Regions from separate parts of the Apilactobacillus pseudapinorum genome, predicted to be linked through region 1. Evidence: predicted binding sites of a transcription regulator. Region 1 holds the regulator's gene; the other holds the start of a gene.

Region 1 (9,300 bases):
GTTAGCACACCACCTTGAACGGCAGCACCAAGTGCAACGGCTTCATCAGGATTGATTGAGTGGTTTGGTTCTTTTCCAGTCCAGTTCTTAACAGCTTCTTGAACAGCTGGAATACGAGTTGAACCACCATTTAGGATAACTTCATCAATGTCTGAAGTGCTTAATCCGGCATCTTTTAGGGCATTGTCAAAAGCAACTTTAGTCTTATCAACTAAGTCAGAAGTTAATTCATTAAACTTAGCACGTGATAGGCTTGTTTCTAAGTGAAGTGGACCATTGTCACCAGAAGCGATAAATGGAAGACTGATTTCAGTTTCTGAAACACCTGATAGGTCTTTCTTAGCTTTTTCAGCAGCGTCCTTTAGACGTTGTAAAGCCATCTTGTCTTGTGATAAGTCAATTCCGTTTTCGTTCTTAAATTGTTCAACTAAGTAGTCCATGATTCTCTTATCGAAATCATCACCACCAAGGTGAGTATCACCATTAGTTGAAAGTACTTGGAATACACCATCACCTAATTCAAGAACAGAAACATCAAAAGTACCACCACCAAGGTCATATACTAAAACCTTTTCGTCTTTGTCTTGTTTGTCTAGACCATATGCTAATGCAGCAGCAGTTGGTTCGTTAATGATACGTTTTACATCAAGACCGGCAATCTTACCAGCATCTTTAGTAGCTTGTCTTTGTGAATCATTGAAGTATGCAGGAACAGTAATAACTGCTTCACTAACTGTATCTCCAAGATAGTCTTCAGCAAATCCCTTGATGTATTGTAGGATCATAGCTGAAATTTGTTGTGGTGTGTATTTCTTACCATCAACATCAACAGTGTAACTTTCTTCACCCATGTGACTCTTAATTGAAGCGATTGTGTTTGGGTTAGTGATCATTTGGCGCTTAGCTACTTCACCAACTTGTGGTTCGCCATCTTTAAATGCAACTACAGATGGTGTAGTTCTTGCACCTTCAGGATTAGTAATGATTTTTGGTTCTTTACCTTCTAGTACAGCAACAGCTGAGTTAGTGGTACCTAAATCGATACCGATAATTTTATTACTTGCCATAATTTATTATCCCCTTATTATCAAATTTATTATTGTGCTACAACAACCATACATGGTCTGATAACTCTATCAGCTAATTTGTAGCCTTTTTGTAAAATTTCAACAACTGTGTCAGCAGGATGGTCATCATCTGCTGGAACAGTTTGTACAGCTTGACATTCATTTGGATCAAACTTCTTATTTAAAACATCAATTTCTTCAATTCCGTTTTCGGATAAAGCCTTATTAAAATGTTTTAAAACAAGTTCAACACCTTGCTTTAATTGTTTTCCGTTTTCATCTGAAACTTCAACTTGAAGAGCTCGATCTAAATTATCCATTACTGGTAAAACACTAGTGGCTAATTTTTGACCATCATATTTATAAATATCTGCTCTTTCCCTTTTAAAGCGTGTTTGCATATTTTGCATTTCTGCTTCAGCGCGAAGGTACTTGTCAGAGAAATCATCAACTTGTGCTTGAAGTTCTTTAACTTTTTCTTCTAAAGGATTTTTAGCGTCCTTTTTCGCTTTTTCTTTCTTAGTGCCCTTATCATTAGCTACTTTTTCTTTTTTATCAGTAGCTTCTTTTAGGTCTTTTTCATCATCCTTCTTACTTGCCAAGTGAAAGCCTCCTTTTACTGATTATATTTATCATAATAATTTCTCAGTTTTTTTGATAACTCATTTCTAAATCCATCCACAATACCAATCACTCTTGAATATGGCATCCTGGTAGGACCTAAAACAGCTATAACACCTTTACCATATGGTCCTACATCATAAGAACCAGTGATGATACTGTAATCCTTCAACAACTCATTACTCAATTCCGGACCAATTTTAACTGATACAGAATTGTCAGAGCTCTTAATGAACTTGGATGCATCATCTTTATCATTCAGTAAAGAATAAATTGGCTTCAAATAACTGACGTCATTATTATCAGTAAAACTCAATAAGTTCAGTTCTCCGCCAATGTAAAATTGGTTAGTAGAAGCTTCAGCCAAAACATCATCTAGTGTTTGAACTAAATTATCTGGATCACTAACATACTTAAGGATTTCTGGAACGATTTCCTCTTTTAGTTTGATGACCACTTCATCAAGTGGTTTTCCAGCTAATTTATCATTAATCATTCTAACAACTGCTTCCAATCTATCTCCACTAATGTCTCCAGAAATATGGAAAACTTGATTAACGACTTCATCATTACTCGTAATTAAAATTGCCATTACTTGATGATTTCCTAGTGGAACAAGTCTAAAACTGCCCAAAATAGGGACCGTTTCTTGTTCCGGCTTCAAGGTTAACGCCGTATAATTCGTTAAGTTTGATAGTATGTAAGCAGATTGCTTAACGATTTCATCAATTTGCCTAAAGCTTCCTGATAACGAATTCTGAATTAGCATCATATCGTTATTATCAATAGGATTAGGATTCAAAAGATTATCAACATAATAGCGATAACCCTCTATTGATGGAATTCTACCAGATGATGAATGGTTTTTTGTAATTAATCCAATCTCTTCTAAAAAAGCCATTTCATTTCTGACGGTCGCAGAACTAACATGAATTGGTAGTTGACTGGATAATGCCTTCGAACCTACTGGAACTCCTGACTTAGTGTAATCATTAACGATTACTTTTAAAATCATTTTTTCTCTTTCAGTTAGCATACCAGATCACTCCTTATCGATTAGCACCTTTAGCAGTCAAATACTTTAAGTGCTAACCACAATTTATAATATATCAGATACATCAAAATTGGTCAAGAAAAACGGCCACTACTTTTTAAAATATTCTCTCGTCATTTGTTCGTCGGATTTAAGCTGTTCTATCAGCTTTTCAACACCTTCAAATTTAACTTCGCCACGAAGACGATGTAACCAATCAATCTCTAAGACTTCACCATAAATGTTGTCATTAAAGTCTAAAATGTTTATTTCAACTGTAATTGGATTTTTGTCTCCAAAAGTAACATTTCTTCCAATTGATGCCATTCCGTGATGTTTTTCATCACCAATCCAAACATCAACAATATAAACACCAATTATGGGCAACCATTGTAATTCATCATGGTCGATGTTAGCTGTTGGATAACCTAATTCTCTCCCCCTGGCGAATCCATGGACAACGGTTCCGTTGGTTCTAAAAGGTCTTCCCAGTAGCATATTAACAGTATCAATGTGTCCTTGATCTAAATTTCTTCTGATTCTAGTGGAACTAATTTTAGCCAGATGGTAATCTGCTAGGTCAACTGATACGACATCGAATCTTCCAGATGAGTACTTAGGTAATAGGTCCATTGTTGCGTCTTTAGCACCATATGTATGGTCTGTTCCTGCAACAACTGTGTCAACGTTAAACCTAATTAGATAATTATCAACGAATTCTTGTGGTGATTGGTTTTGAAAGTTAAAACTATAGTTCACTTCAAAAACAATATCAACGCCTAACTTTTCTAACTCTTTAAATTTATTTTTTTGTAGAATGATGTCTCTTTTATCATGTGGTGATAATTGATCATATACAACTGCTGGTTTATGGTCATATGTCAGAACCCCTAAGGGCATCCCCTTTTCATCAGCAATTGTTTTAGCTTGATTTATTACCTTTTGGTGTCCCTTATGAATACCATCAAAGTATCCCATTGCTAGTATGATTTTTTCTTTTTGTTCAAATGATGCTTTTATCGGGTGATGTATATTGATAATTTTCATATTTTAAACCTTCTAAACTTATTGATTACTAAACATTTTTTCAGGCTTATATACCTGTTTGTTTTCGTCATAATAATAAATAGCCTTAACGGCATGTTTATAAGTTAACACACATTTATTATCTTTTGTATCAATAACATTCAGTGATAAAAAGCCCCCATTTTTAACAGTTTCCCATTGTGTATCATTTAATTCCAAATGTTTAAAATCAGATAAAGCAGAATCAATTGATTTCACAATTTCATCAATTTTATCATTTTCTACGGCAGCTCTAATATCGTCCAGTTTGAAGGTCTCATCGATATTGAAGCCACCGCTTTTAATTCTAGTTAAACTAGACATTACGGCAGGCATGTTTATTTTCTTACCAAAATCAACGGCTAATGTTCTTACATATGTTCCTTTTCCACAGCCAACTTCAAAGAAAATAGTTTGTTGCTTTTTTTCTTCGTCATATACGCTTGCTTTAGTTTGTTTAAAGTAGTGAATTTGAACATGTCTCTCTGGTCGTTCAACCGTTTCACCATTTCTTGCGTATTCATAAAGTCTTTTCCCGTTCACTTTAACGGCTGAATACATTGGCGGAATTTGTATTAAGTCTTCTGATACGAAACTTTTCAACAATTCATCAATCTGATCATTGGATAACGGTTTTTCAACATCTTTAGTGCTAACCACTTCGCCATCTAAGTCTTCTGTAGTGGTATCAAATCCTAAAGTAATACTGCCTTGATATATTTTTCCAGAATTCATTAAGTAATCAACTAATTTAGTTGCTTTTCCCAAACAAATGGGTAAGACTCCTTCAACATTAGGATCTAAGGTCCCACTATGACCAATTCTTTTCATTTTAAGAATGCCACGTAATTGACTAACACATGCAAAACTAGTCATTCCTTTTTCTTTATATAATGGGATAATTCCATCCATAATTATTCGCTCCTTGATTACTATTTAACGTAAATTATAGCATAATTGAACACTTTATTTTTCCATCAAAAAAGCCTGCAAACAATTGCAGGCCTTTTTATTATTTTTCTTGTTTCTTTAGTTGATTGATTAATTGATCAATCTTGCTTCCATATTGAATGGAGCTATCTAATTTGAAAACTAATTCAGGAGTACGATAAATACTCAAGCGAGAACCAAGTTCACCTCTAATTAAAGATGTAGCTTTATCTAGTCCTTTTTGAGTAACTTCTTCTTCATCACCATTATCTGATAATGTGCTGTAATAGATGGTTGCTTGTTGTAAATCACCAGTAACATCTACCCCAGTAATAGTTACCCCTTGAACACGTGGATCTCTAACTCGTTTTAGTAAAATATCATTTACTTCTTTTTGAATTTCTTGTTCAAGTCTTCCAACTCTGTATTGAGACATATTCATTCACTCCTTTACTTAGCAGGAACTTCCTTCATTTCGTATGCTTCTACAACGTCTCCTTCTTTAAGATCATTGTAGTTTTCAATTGTAAATCCACATTCGAAACCTTGTTTAACTTCTTTAGCATCATCCTTGAAACGCTTCAAACTATTAAGTTCACCGTTGTAGATAACAACGTTATCACGAATCAATCTAATCTTACTATCACGTTTGATTACACCACTGGTAACCATTCCACCGGCAATAGTACCAACTTTAGAAGCTTTGTATAGTTGTCTAATTTCAACTTCACCAGTAATGTGTTCTTCAAACTTAGGAGCAAGCATACCCTTCATTGCTGATTCAACTTCGTCAATTGCATCATAGATAACTTGATGTAAACGAATATCAACATTATCAGTTTCAGCTTGTGCCTTTGCTTGTGGAGTTGCACGAACGTTAAATCCAACGATAATCGCATTACTTGCCTGAGCTAACGCAATATCACTTTCATTAATCGCACCAACAGAACTGTGAACGATGTTAACTCTAACGCCTTCAACATCAATCTTTTGTAAACTTGATGCTAAAGCTTCAACTGAACCTTGAACATCAGCTTTAATGATAACTTCTACTTCTTTCATTTCTCCTTCTTTTAGAGATTCGAATAAGTTATCTAGAGTAACACTATTGTTCTTCTTACGTTCTTCCATTTGAGCTTCTTTAGCTCTTTCTTCACCGGCAGCACGAGCTGTTTTTTCATCATCAAAGACAACAAAACGGTCTCCGGCTTCAGGAACATCATTTAAACCAGTAATTTCAATTGGTGTAGATGGAGTTGCAACTTCAAGGTCTTCACCTAATTCATTAGTCATAGTTCTAACTCTACCGAAAGTGTCACCAACAACAATTGGATCACCAACGTGCATTGTTCCTTGTTGAACTAATAAAGTAGCAACTGGTCCACGACCACGGTCAAGTCTAGCTTCAATTACAGAACCTGCAGCATGTTGCTTAGGGTTAGCCTTTAGTTCCATAACGTCTGATTCTAGAAGAATCATATCTAGTAATTCGTCCACGTTAGTTCCCATCTTAGCAGATAGTTGAACGAAGATAGTGTCACCACCCCAGTCTTCTGGGATAAGTTCATAACTAGCTAATTGTTCAATAACATGGTTAGGGTTAGCACCCGGTTTATCAATCTTGTTGATTGCAACAATAATTGGTGTCTTGGCAGCCTTAGCATGATCGATAGCTTCGATTGTTTGTGGCATAACACCATCATCAGCAGCAACAACTAAAATGGTAATATCAGTGATATCAGCACCACGAGCACGCATTGCAGTAAATGCAGCATGTCCTGGTGTATCTAAGAATGTAATAGTTTTACCATTTCTCTTTAATTGGTAGGCACCAATAGCTTGTGTAATTCCACCAGCTTCACCAGCTGTGATGTGTGAGTTTCTCAAGTAATCAAGCAACGTAGTCTTACCATGGTCAACGTGACCCATGATAGTAACTACTGGTGCACGATCTTCTAAGTAATCAGTATTTTCTGCTTCTTCATCAAAAATTTTATCGATATCAGAAACGTTAACTTCAACTTTTTCTTCAGCTTTCATACCGTAGTCTTCAGCTAATAGTTCAATTGTATCCTTATCTAGAGATACATTTTGGTTAACCATAATTCCTAATAGGAATAATTTCTTAACAATTTCAGCAGGTTCTCTATGAATAAGCTTTCCAATTTCTTGAGCATTCATACCAACACTGTAAACTAAAGTTTCTGGTAATGGACGTTCTTTTCTTTCTGGAGCTTTCTTATTCTTGTTGTTTTGTCTAATACGTTGGTTCTTAGTGTACATCCCTGCAAACTTGTTGTTTCCACGGTTGTTCTTCTTATTAAACTTCTTCTTATTCTTCTTACCTTTTTTAAAGTCGGAAGATGAATTATTGTTTGTGTTGTTTGTGTTACTAGTGTTTCTTGTACTATTTGTATTGTTATTGTTCATAGATTGTCTTGCCTTATCATTATTATTTTGATTTAAAGTCTTACGTGGCTTTTCGGCAGGTTTCTTAGAATTATTGTTAGCATGTTTAGTGTTTGTGGCTTTGTCACTCTTAGCCGGCTTATTTTTTGAAGCAAAATGATCACGAATAGCTTTTTCTTCATCCGCTGTTAATCCGGACATATGATTTTTAACATCATATCCCTTCTTTTTTGCTTCATCAATTATTGTCTTACTAGCTACATTTATCTCTTTAGATAATTCGTAAATTCTTTTCTTACCCATACCATCACGTTCCTTTACAATTATTTGTCATTTCCTTCAAACGTTTGGCAAATCCATTATCCGCAATTCCGATTATGGTTCGAGGAATTCCAATTGCATCGCTTATGTCTACCTTAGTAAACATTTGATTGGTTGGAATGTTATATGAATTAGCCTTATCTGTAAATTTCTTCAAGCTGGCTTTTCCAGAGTCAGTAGCGATAATCAGAAATTTAATTTTATTCTTTTTTATTGCGTTAAGCAATATGTCTTCACCAGTGGTAATCTTACCAGCACGTTTTGCGATACCAATAAAGTTTAAAATTTGCTCTTTATTTGTCATTTTCAAAAAGTTCTTTTCTGGCTTGTTTATGATCAACGTATGCAATTAATTCATCGTAAAAGTCATCGCTTAGATTAACTGAGAAAACTTCGTTTAGTTTCTTAGAAGCCTTAGCCTTTTCAGCTACTTTTACATCAATTGATACATATGCTCCTCTACCTGATTTTTTACCAGTTTCATCAATAGAAACGTTATCTTCTTTATCTTTAACGATTCTAACTAAATCTTTTTTGGGAGCCATTTCACCGGTGACAACATCTTTTCTCATTGGAATTTTTCTTGTTCTCATTGAACCATCACTCCTTAAGCTGATAATTAGTCGTTATCAATTCCTTCATCATCATCTGTAGCATATTCTTCTACACCATCTGCTTCAGATTCTGATTTAATATCAATCTTGTATCCAGTTAACTTAGCAGCTAATCTAGCGTTTTGACCACGTTTACCAATGGCTAATGATAATTGATAATCTGGAACAATTACTGTACATGCTCTTTCATTTTCTTCATCAAAAATAACGTCAACTACTTCAGATGGATTTAATGAGTTAGCAATGAATTCGGCAGGATCTTCTGTCCATTGAACGATGTCCATGTTTTCTCCGCCAAGTTCATTAACGATTGTTTGTACACGTTGACCTCTTGGACCAACAGTAGTTCCAACTGGATCGATATCTTCACTGTTTGATCTAACAGCTACTTTAGCACGATCTCCAGCTTCTCTGGCAATTGAAACAATTTCAACAGTGCCATCATAAATTTCAGGAACTTCTTCTTCAAATAATCGTTTTAGTAAACCAGGTGCTGTTCTACTAACAAAGATTTGTGGCCCTTTGGTAGCATCTTCAACACGGTTAACATAGACCTTAATTCTATCTTGTGGTCTGTATTGTTCGTTTGGCATTTGATCATTCTTTGGCATTACAGCTTCAACCTTGCCTAAGTCAACATATACAAATCGATCATCTTGGCGTTCAATTTCACCAGTGATTAATTCATCTTGGTACTTACTGTATTTGTTATAAACAATAGTTCTTTCTGCTTCACGAACTCTTTGCATAATAACTTGCTTAGCAGTTTGAGCAGCAATTCTACCAAAATTCTTAGGTGTAACTTCAAACTTGATTTCATCGCCTAATTCATAACCACGGTTTAATTGTAGTGCATCTGCAATGCTGCATTCTAGACGTGGGTCAACTACTTCTTCAACGACTGTCTTTACAGCATATACATGAATGTTACCCTTCTTTTCATCGAAAACTACTTCCACGTTTTGTGCTTGGTTGTAGTTTCGTTTGTAAGCTGACATTAATGCAGCTTCTAGGGCATCAATAACAGTTTCCTTAGAAATTCCCTTATCATTTTCTAGGGCATCTAATGCGCCTAAAAGTTCTTTACTCATTTTAATATCTCCCTTAGCTAAAATTTAATTGCTAGTCTTGCTTTGGCAATAGATTTTCTTGGTATATTTAAATCTTTAATTCGACCCTTTAAATTAACAGTCAAAATAAGTTCTTCATCACTTAACTCTTTCAATGTACCTTCGTATAC
Region 2 (9,300 bases), on a different contig from region 1:
AAGATAGTTTTAATTTTCCAAAGCAAGCTTATAGCATTCAGAAATTAGCTGATCATGTTAATAAATCACAGTTAATTCAGATTTTAGAAGAATTGTTAAATTGTAATAAACTGATGGCAGTTAACGTTAGTTATCAAAATATTTTAGAAGCAACCACATTAAAAATAATGCGAATATTAAATGGTTAATTGGGGTGAATTTGTTTGGATAAAAGAGAAATTTATGATGGCTTAAAGAATATGGAAACACAAACTCAATTAATGTTAGATAAATTTACTGAATTACGAGAAGCATTAACTGAAGTAATGGAAGAAAATGCTGAACTTAGAATCGAAAATCAACATCTGCGTGAGTTCATTGATGAACAAAAACCTAATGATGTTGAATCAGACTCAAATAGTAGTAGTTCAAATCGTCTATCCAATTCTAGAAAGAATTTAGAAAATCTATTTAATGAAGGTTTTCATGTATGTACCGAATTTTATGGAACTCATCGAGGAGATAGCGAAAGCTGCATTTTCTGTAACGAAATTTTAAACCGATAGTATGGAGGTATCTCAGTGCAAGAACAACATAGTTTTACTGCCAATCAAAATCAAGGTAGTTTATATTTAGTTCCAACACCAATTGGAAATTTAGAAGATATGACCTTTAGGGCAATTAAGGCTTTAAAAGAAGTTGATTTAATTGCTGCTGAGAATCCTAGTCATACACAACAATTACTAAATCATTTTGAAATTGATACTAAAAAAATTAGTTTTAGAGAAGATAATAAAGATTATCGGATCGATGAGATAATTAGTGATTTACAATCTGGATTAAATGTTGCGCAAGTCAGTGATGCAGGGATGCCATCCATTAGCGACCCTGGTCAAGAATTGGTTAAGGCGTGCGTTGAACAACATATTAATGTAATTCCATTGCCAGGAGCTAATGCTGGAATCACAGCTTTAATCGCCTCTGGTTTAATGCCACAACCATTTTATTTCTTTGGTTTTTTAAATCGTAAGAACAGTGATCAGTTAGCGGAGCTTGAGGAATTAAATAAACATACAGAAACTTTAATTTTTTACGAAGCACCTCATCGTTTGAATAAAACATTGAAGAATATGCAAAAAGTTTTTGGTGAAAATCGCCAAGCGGTACTATGTCGCGAATTGACTAAGAAATTCGAAGAATTTGATCGCGGTAGTTTAAGCGAACTAATTCAATGGACTGAAGATAATCAAGTCCGTGGTGAATTTGTTGTCATCGTTGATGGAAATGATAAAGCCAATGAACAAGCTGATGAAGAAGATGAACTAGCTGGTTTATCAATTAAAGAACAGGTTGATTATTTCATTTCTGATGGGATGAAAACCAATGCAGCCATCAAAGAAGTAGCCAAACTACATCAAGTTAAAAAACAAGAAATTTATAATATTTACCATGAAATATAGGGGTGTAGACGAACATGGAACCAACAGTTTTTAGCGAAAAACATCGAGTTACATATTATGAAGCTGACTTTACCAGAAGAATGACAATCGCAATGATGCTAGATGTGATTATCTTAGCTTCTGAAGATCATAGTGATGAATTAGGGGTTGGTGCTGAATTTGTACGTCAATTTGGTGTAACCTGGGTAGTTATTCAATACGATGTGCATATTAATAGAATGCCAACAGTTGATGAAGTGATTACCATTAACACTAAATCTAAGTCATATAACAAATACTTTGCCTATCGTGAATTTACTATCACGGATGAAAAAGGTAATGAATTAATGAATATGACTGGATTATGGGCAGCGATGAATTATAAGGAACGTAAGATTGCTTCAATTCCAAAGGAAACTGTTGAACCATTTGGAGCTGAAAAAGTAAATCAAGTTCCAAAAATGCCAAAACCTAAGAAAATTGATTTTGATGAAGCTGATAAACAAACATTCACAGTTAGATATACCGATATCGATTCTAACCAACATGTTAACAACGCTCATTACATGGATTGGATGGTCAACGTATTACCAGCTGAATTTTTAACTAATCACACACCAACAGGCTTCTTATTAAGATATGAAAATGAAGTTAAGTATGGTTCTAATGTTGATAGTTATTACAACATGGACAAATTAGAAGATGGAACGATTATGACCAGACATGAAATTATGAGTGGTGATAGTCATTCAGCAATTGCTAACATTACTTGGCGAGAAAATTAATAAATATTGATAGGTGACTTCTTTTTTTACTATGGAGTCACCTATTTTTTTGTTATAATTTACCATAGAATTATTCGAACACTATAAAAGTTATTGGGGAGACGAAAAAACGGATGAAAGTATTGGCTTTAGACACATCCAATAAACAATTAACCGTTGCGATATTAGATGATGATCAAATTTTAGCAACTGAAACAACTACCGTTCATCAAAAACATGCGGAATATTTATTACCAATTATTGATGAATTAGTACGAAAGACAGATTTAAAACCAACTGATTTGCAAAGAATCGTGGTGGCAACTGGTCCGGGTTCATATACTGGAATTAGAATTGCGACAGCGACTGCTAAAACTTTAGCATTTACACTTGGTATTGAATTGGTAGGAGTTTCTAGTTTGGAAACTTTGGCGTTAAACGTCTCCGAAAAAGAAAGTCTGGTTATGCCAGTTTTTGATGCCAGAAATAACAATGTATTCACAGGTCTTTACGAAATCAAAGATGATGGAGTTACGACAGTACTAGCAGATCGTCATACTGATTTTGATAAATGGTTAGATCAAATTGATAATGCTGGTAAGAATGTATATGCGATTGGTGCAGATGCAAAGAACTTTGAAGAAGCGCTTACCAATAAATTTGGTGATCAATTAGTTTTCATGAATAGCTTTGATAATTTGCCTCAAGCAGCTAGACTGGGATTATACGGTCAAACTAAAGAACCTGTTAAAGATATTCATTCATTCGTTCCAAATTATTTAAGACTTACAAAAGCGGAATTAGATTGGCGAGAAAAACATCCGGGGGAAGAAGTTACTTCATATGTTGAAAAAGTTGATTAATTGGTATCAGACAAAGTTCATGAATACCAAAGGATTATTAAAAAAAGAACACTTGAATATTAAAAATCATATTGTTGATATTAATGGCGATAAATTTTATTTAGCCAAAGCGATGGTGACTGATATCCCAGAAATGGTTGGCATTGAAAGGGATGTCTATGATGGTGTCGCTCCTTGGACAGAAGAAGCATTCATTCCGGAATTAAAACCACGTTTAGATCGATTCTATTTATTATTACGTCAAAATGATCAATTAGTAGCTTTTATTGGTAGTTCCTTAAATGATAAAAAGCTAGATTGTCATATTTCTAATGTAGCCGTTGAACCAGAGTTTCAAGACCGTGGATTGGGGTACTTCTTAGTTGCTAAGATAATTAAAAAAGCGCGTCAATTAAACTACAAAACAGTCTCACTTGAAGTTCGCGTAAGCAACGTTAAAGCGCAAAGATTGTATTTGGATTTAGGTTTTAAAAAGATGGGTGTTAAAGAAAATTATTATGACGGTGATCACGAAGACGCTGTTGATATGGTATTAGATTTAAGTTTATACGAAACAATTCCTAATAATTATGGAATGTAAAAGAAATGAGGTCTTTTTGTGCAACCACATATAATTATGTCATTTGAATCTAGTTGTGATGAAACTAGTGTTGCAATTATTGAAGATGGTGAAAAAATATTATCAAACGTTGTTGCAACGCAAATTAATAGTCATAAGCGATTTGGTGGAGTTGTGCCTGAAGTGGCCAGTCGTCATCATATTGAGGAAATCACAATCTGTGTTGAAGATGCAATGAAACAAGCAGATGTTACCTATGATGATATTGATGCAATTGCGGTGACATATGGTCCAGGATTAGTTGGAGCATTATTAATTGGAGTAACTGCTGCCAAGACAATTGCTTGGGCTCATGATATTCCATTGGTTCCAGTTAACCATATTGCGGGACATATTTTAGCCAGTCGCTTCGTGACAAAAATTAACTACCCAGCATTAGCACTAGTTGTTTCTGGTGGTCATACTGAACTTGTCTTGATGCAAGAAGAAGGCGACTTTAAGATTATTGGAGAAACTAGGGATGATGCTGCTGGTGAAGCTTATGATAAAGTAGGACGAGTATTAGGTATTAATTATCCTGCTGGTCCCAAAGTCGATGAAATGGCTGCCAAGGGAAAAGATACATTTAATTTCCCTCGAGCAATGGAAAAAGAAGATAACTTCGATTTTAGTTTTAGTGGATTAAAGAGTGCATTCTTGAACACTAATCATCACGCTGAACAAATTGGTGAAACGCTAGATCAAAATGATTTAGCTGCTAGTTTCCAAAGTGCAGTTGTAGATGTTTTAGTCGATAAGACTAAGAAAGCGCTACAAGAATATCCAGTTTCTCAATTGATATTGGCAGGAGGAGTTGCAGCTAATAATGGTTTGAGAACTGCATTAGGCAATGCCATTGATCAAATTGATACTACTGAATTAGTAAAGGTACCTAACAAACTTTGTGGTGATAATGCTGCGATGATTGGTGCTGCTGGTTATGTAATGGCAAAGAAAAATATCTTTGCTGGTGTTGATTTAAACGCAGATCCTAGTTTAGAGTTTGACCTATTAGATGAATAAAAAAAGATGAGGCGATTATGCCTCATCTTTTTTATTGCTCTAGTTCAATCATTGCTGCTTCCCATTGAGATTCAATGGATTCGATTGATTGGTTAGTTTCATTCAATTGATTTTGTAGTTCATTCAGTTTTTCAATATCGTTAAGCACATCCGGATTAACCATTTTATTTTCAATGGCTTCCTTATTGGATTGGGCTTCTTCCAATTGACTTTCTAAAGTCTCAACTAATCGTCTTAATTTTCTTTCTTGCTTTTGCGCTTCCTTATTAGCTAGAAAATCTTGTTGATTTTGAGATTTAACGGAAACTTCTTTATGTTCATCTTCAGTTGATTGTTCAGCTTGTTGATGTTGTTGAAGAGCTTCTTTTTCTTCTTTCTTTTCCACATAATAATCATAGTTTCCTAGATATAGTTCGCTACCATCGTTAGATAATTCAACGATTTGTGTTGCTAGTTTATTGATGAAATATCTATCGTGAGAAACGAATAAAATGGTGCCATCAAAATTGATTAATGCGTTTTCCAAGACCTCACGACTATCAATGTCTAAATGGTTGGTCGGTTCATCTAAGATTAAAAAGTTATCGTGGTTCATCGCTAACTTAGTTAAGACTAATCTAGCTTTTTCACCACCGGAAAGGTTACCGACGATTTTTTCAACATCGTTACCAGAGAACAAGAAACTGCCTAAAATAGAACGAATTCTTTGTTCAGGATAGGTAGGATAATCGTCCCAAATTTCATTTAAGACAGTTTTATTAGAACTTAAATTATCTAGATGTTGATCATAGTATCCTACTTGAACACCGGTACCACGGTTTATTTCACCATCGATTAGTGGCAATTTGTCCATAATGGTTTTTAGCAGTGTCGATTTTCCCACACCGTTAGGACCAATTAAAGCCATTGCTTGATTTCTTTTAACGTCTAAATTTATGTTTGATGAAAGAATATGATGATCATATCCAATCGAAGCATCATTAACTTTTAAGACGACATTACCACTTTGCTTTTCAGGAGTGAAAGTTAGTTTAGCACTTTTATCGTCTCTGACAGGGGCGCTAATTTTATCCATCTTTTCTAACTGACTTCTCCTGGATTGAGCACGTTTAGTGGTTGATGCACGAACGATATTTTTATCAACGAAATCCTGCATTTCTTTGATTTTCTTTTGTTGTTTTTCATATTCTTTTAGTTGGTGCTGGTAATTTAACTTCTTTTGTTCAACGTAATTCGAATAATTACCGACATAATGAGTCATTTTACCTTGGCTTAAGTCGTAGACTTCGTCGACTATTTTGTCCATGAAGTAACGGTCATGGGAAATGATTAGAAGGGCACCGTGATAAGAGTTCAAGTAGTCTTCTAACCAACTAATTGTTTTAACATCAATGTGGTTAGTAGGTTCATCTAAAATTAGTAAATCTTTTCTTTGTAATAGCAATTTTGCCATTGCTAATTGGGTTTGTTGTCCACCGGATAACTCACTAATTTTATGGTTATATGACTCTTCACCAAAACCAAATCCGTTTAAGACAGCTTTGATTTCAGCTTGATATGAAAAACCATTTTGAGCTGCAAAGTCAGCTTGCATTTGATCATATGTTTTAGTAACTTCAGCTAATTTAGCGGGGTCACTATTAATTGTTGAATCAGCCATTTTAAGTTCATAGTCATGAATTTTATTTTCTAATTCAATTAAGTCCGCAAAGACGCTGGTCATTTCTTCAATAATAGTTAAATCAGATTTCAAACCTGTATTTTGTGCTAAGTAACCAATTGTAATTCCTTTTTTGGTGGTAACTTCACCATCATCGATGATTTCATCGCCTAAAATCATTTTCACTAAGGTTGATTTACCGGCACCGTTACGACCAACTAGTGCTACTTTACTGTTTTCTTCGATGCTTAAATTAACGCTTGTGAAAAGATCTTCGCCACCAAATCGTTTGGTTAATTTATTTGCTTGTAGAATAATCATTTATTTCACCTCCGATATTCCTTGTTTTATCAATAATACTAACTATTTTAGCATAAAAGGAGGATGAATTTGAAACGGAAAGACTTTTTTCAAAAGATGATAATTATTTCACAAACTTTATTTTTATGATAAAATACATAAATGTTACGAAAGATTCGGGAGGGAACAATTTGGACATTAAAATTCCTAGGGCAACAGCGAAAAGATTGCCTATGTATTACCGATACCTAAGCGGTTTACATGATGCCAAAATTAAAAGAATATCATCTAGTACATTTGCCGAAGCAGTTCAAGTTGATTCTGCAACCATTAGAAGAGATTTATCATACTTTGGAGCGTTAGGTAAACGAGGATACGGTTACGAAGTAGATAACTTATTAGACTTCTTCAAGAAGATTTTAAATCAAGACCATTTAACTAATGTTGCTTTAGTGGGGTTAGGTAATTTAGGACAAGCTTTATTACGTTTTAACTTTCACAAAGATAGTAACGTTAGAATTTCAGCAGCATTCGATATTCATGACGACATGATTAATACCGTCCAAAGTGGAGTACCGGTTTATGATGTCCATGATTTACAAGAACAGCTAAGAGATCAACAAATTGAAGTAGTTATCTTTACCGTTCCAGCGACAGTAGTTCAAGAACTATGTGACGAAGCGGTTAAGGGTGGCGCAAAGGGAATTATGAACTTTACTTCAAAGCGTTTATCAGTGCCACAAAACGTTAGAATTCAAAACGTTGATTTAACAAATGAACTTCAAACTTTAATTTACTTCATTGAACATTATGAAGGTGCATAAAAAATGATGACCAAGCGGTCATCATTTTTTTGTTTTATCGATACATAATTCTTGCAACGGGAAATAAAAAATAATATATTATTTATAGACTTTAGCACTTTTATCAAATGAGTGCTAAAAATGATAAAAAGGAATTTATGGGGGCTAGGATAATGTTAAAACCATTAGGCGATCGTGTTATTGTTGAAGCACAAGAAGCTAAAGAAGAAACTGTCGGAGGCATTGTGTTAGCAAATAACGCTAAAGAAAAACCACAAACAGGTGTAGTTGTTGCGGTTGGTAGAGGTCACATTTTACAAACTGGTGAAACGATTAAACCAGAGGTTAAAAAGGGTGACAAAGTTGTATACGATAAGTACGCAGGTACTTCAGTAGATGACGGCGACAAGACTTACCTAGTATTAAAGTCAAACGATATTTTAGCAATCGTTGAATAATTTTATTAATGGGGTGAAAAAATATGGCTAAGGAAGTAAAATTTGCAGAAGATGCAAGACACTCAATGTTAAAAGGTGTCGATAAACTTGCGAACACAGTAAAAACAACATTAGGACCAAAAGGTAGAAACGTTGTTGTTGAACAATCACTAGGAACACCAACTATTACAAATGATGGTGTAACTATTGCCAAATCAATCGAACTACCTGATCATTTCGAAAACATGGGAGCTAAACTAGTTTCAGAAGTAGCATCAAAAACTGATGACATTGCTGGTGACGGTACTACTACTGCAACTGTTTTAACTCAAGCTATCGTGAACGAAGGAATGAAAAACGTTACTGCCGGTGCTAACCCAGTTGGAGTTAGACGTGGGATTGAAAAGGCAACTGAAGTAGCTGTTGAAAAGCTACACAAGATGTCTAACGAAATTAAGAGTAAGAAGGATATCGCACAAATCGCTTCTATTTCTGCTGCTAATCCAGAAGTTGGGGAATTAATTGCCGACGCTATGGAAAAGGTAGGTAACGATGGTGTAATTACCGTGGAAGATTCACGTGGTGTTAACACTACTATGGATGTAGTTGAAGGGATGCAATTTGATCGTGGTTACATGTCACAATACATGGTAACTGATAACGACAAGATGCAAGCAGATTTAGATAACCCATACATCTTAATCACTGACAAGAAGATTAATAACATCCAAGAAATCTTACCAGTATTACAATCAGTTGTTGAACAAGGTCGTTCACTATTAATCATTGCTGATGATATTGGTGGAGAAGCTTTACCAACATTAGTTTTAAACAAGATGCGTGGTACTTTCAACGTAGTTGCGGTTAAAGCTCCTGGCTTCGGTGACCGTCGTAAGGCTCAACTACAAGACATCGCTGTTTTAACTGGTGCTACAGTTATTACTGATGATTTAGGCTTAAACCTAAAGGACGTTACAATTGAACAATTAGGTCAATCAAACAAGGTTAACGTTACTAAAGACGATACAACTATCGTTCAAGGTGCTGGTGACAAAGATCAATTAGCTGCAAGAGTAGCTGAAATCAAGTCACAATTAGACACTACTACTTCTGAATTTGACCGTGATAAGCTACGTGAAAGATTAGCTAAGTTAGCTGGTGGAGTTGCAGTTATCCGTGTTGGTGCTGCCACAGAAACTGAACTAAAAGAACGTAAATACAGAATTGAAGATGCGTTGAACTCAACTAGAGCTGCCGTTGAAGAAGGTTTTGTTCCTGGTGGTGGAACTGCATTTATCAATATTCTAAAAGACCTAGAAGAAATTCCTGCTGAAGGCGATGAAAAGACAGGGGTTAACATTGTACTTCGTGCATTAGAAGCTCCAGTTAGACAAATTGCTCACAACGCCGGAATTGATGGTTCAATTGTTGTTG

Evidence for each region. The regulator HrcA, encoded in region 1, represses chaperone genes, less so after heat shock. The targets are predictions, from matches to a motif close to TTAGCACTCNNNNNNNNNGAGTGCTAA.
Region 2: a site for HrcA is predicted at 7,542-7,568, ahead of groES (co-chaperone GroES). Genes of this name have one in related genera too.

Annotation. Positions count from the first base shown of each region.
Region 1 covers NZ_BAABVU010000010.1:54,387-63,686, reverse strand. Annotated here, with positions in the region: gene dnaK (molecular chaperone DnaK) at 1-1,067, opposite strand, end outside; gene grpE (nucleotide exchange factor GrpE) at 1,097-1,669, opposite strand; gene hrcA (heat-inducible transcriptional repressor HrcA) at 1,684-2,724, opposite strand; gene ribF (riboflavin biosynthesis protein RibF) at 2,833-3,768, opposite strand; gene truB (tRNA pseudouridine(55) synthase TruB) at 3,787-4,698, opposite strand; gene rbfA (30S ribosome-binding factor RbfA) at 4,799-5,152, opposite strand; gene infB (translation initiation factor IF-2) at 5,167-7,428, opposite strand; gene ABWU86_RS01055 (L7Ae/L30e/S12e/Gadd45 family ribosomal protein) at 7,433-7,750, opposite strand; gene rnpM (RNase P modulator RnpM) at 7,740-8,039, opposite strand; gene nusA (transcription termination factor NusA) at 8,066-9,151, opposite strand; gene rimP (ribosome maturation factor RimP) at 9,169-9,300, opposite strand, start outside.
Region 2 covers NZ_BAABVU010000013.1:22,702-32,001, forward strand. Annotated here, with positions in the region: gene ABWU86_RS02865 (DNA polymerase III subunit delta' C-terminal domain-containing protein) at 1-188, shown strand, start outside; gene ABWU86_RS02870 (DNA replication initiation control protein YabA) at 204-545, shown strand; gene rsmI (16S rRNA (cytidine(1402)-2'-O)-methyltransferase) at 561-1,439, shown strand; gene ABWU86_RS02880 (acyl-[acyl-carrier-protein] thioesterase) at 1,454-2,203, shown strand; gene tsaB (tRNA (adenosine(37)-N6)-threonylcarbamoyltransferase complex dimerization subunit type 1 TsaB) at 2,317-3,045, shown strand; gene rimI (ribosomal protein S18-alanine N-acetyltransferase) at 3,026-3,625, shown strand; gene tsaD (tRNA (adenosine(37)-N6)-threonylcarbamoyltransferase complex transferase subunit TsaD) at 3,662-4,666, shown strand; gene abc-f (ribosomal protection-like ABC-F family protein) at 4,698-6,647, opposite strand; gene ABWU86_RS02905 (redox-sensing transcriptional repressor Rex) at 6,818-7,450, shown strand; gene groES (co-chaperone GroES) at 7,603-7,887, shown strand; partial or broken gene groL (chaperonin GroEL) at 7,911-9,300, shown strand, end outside.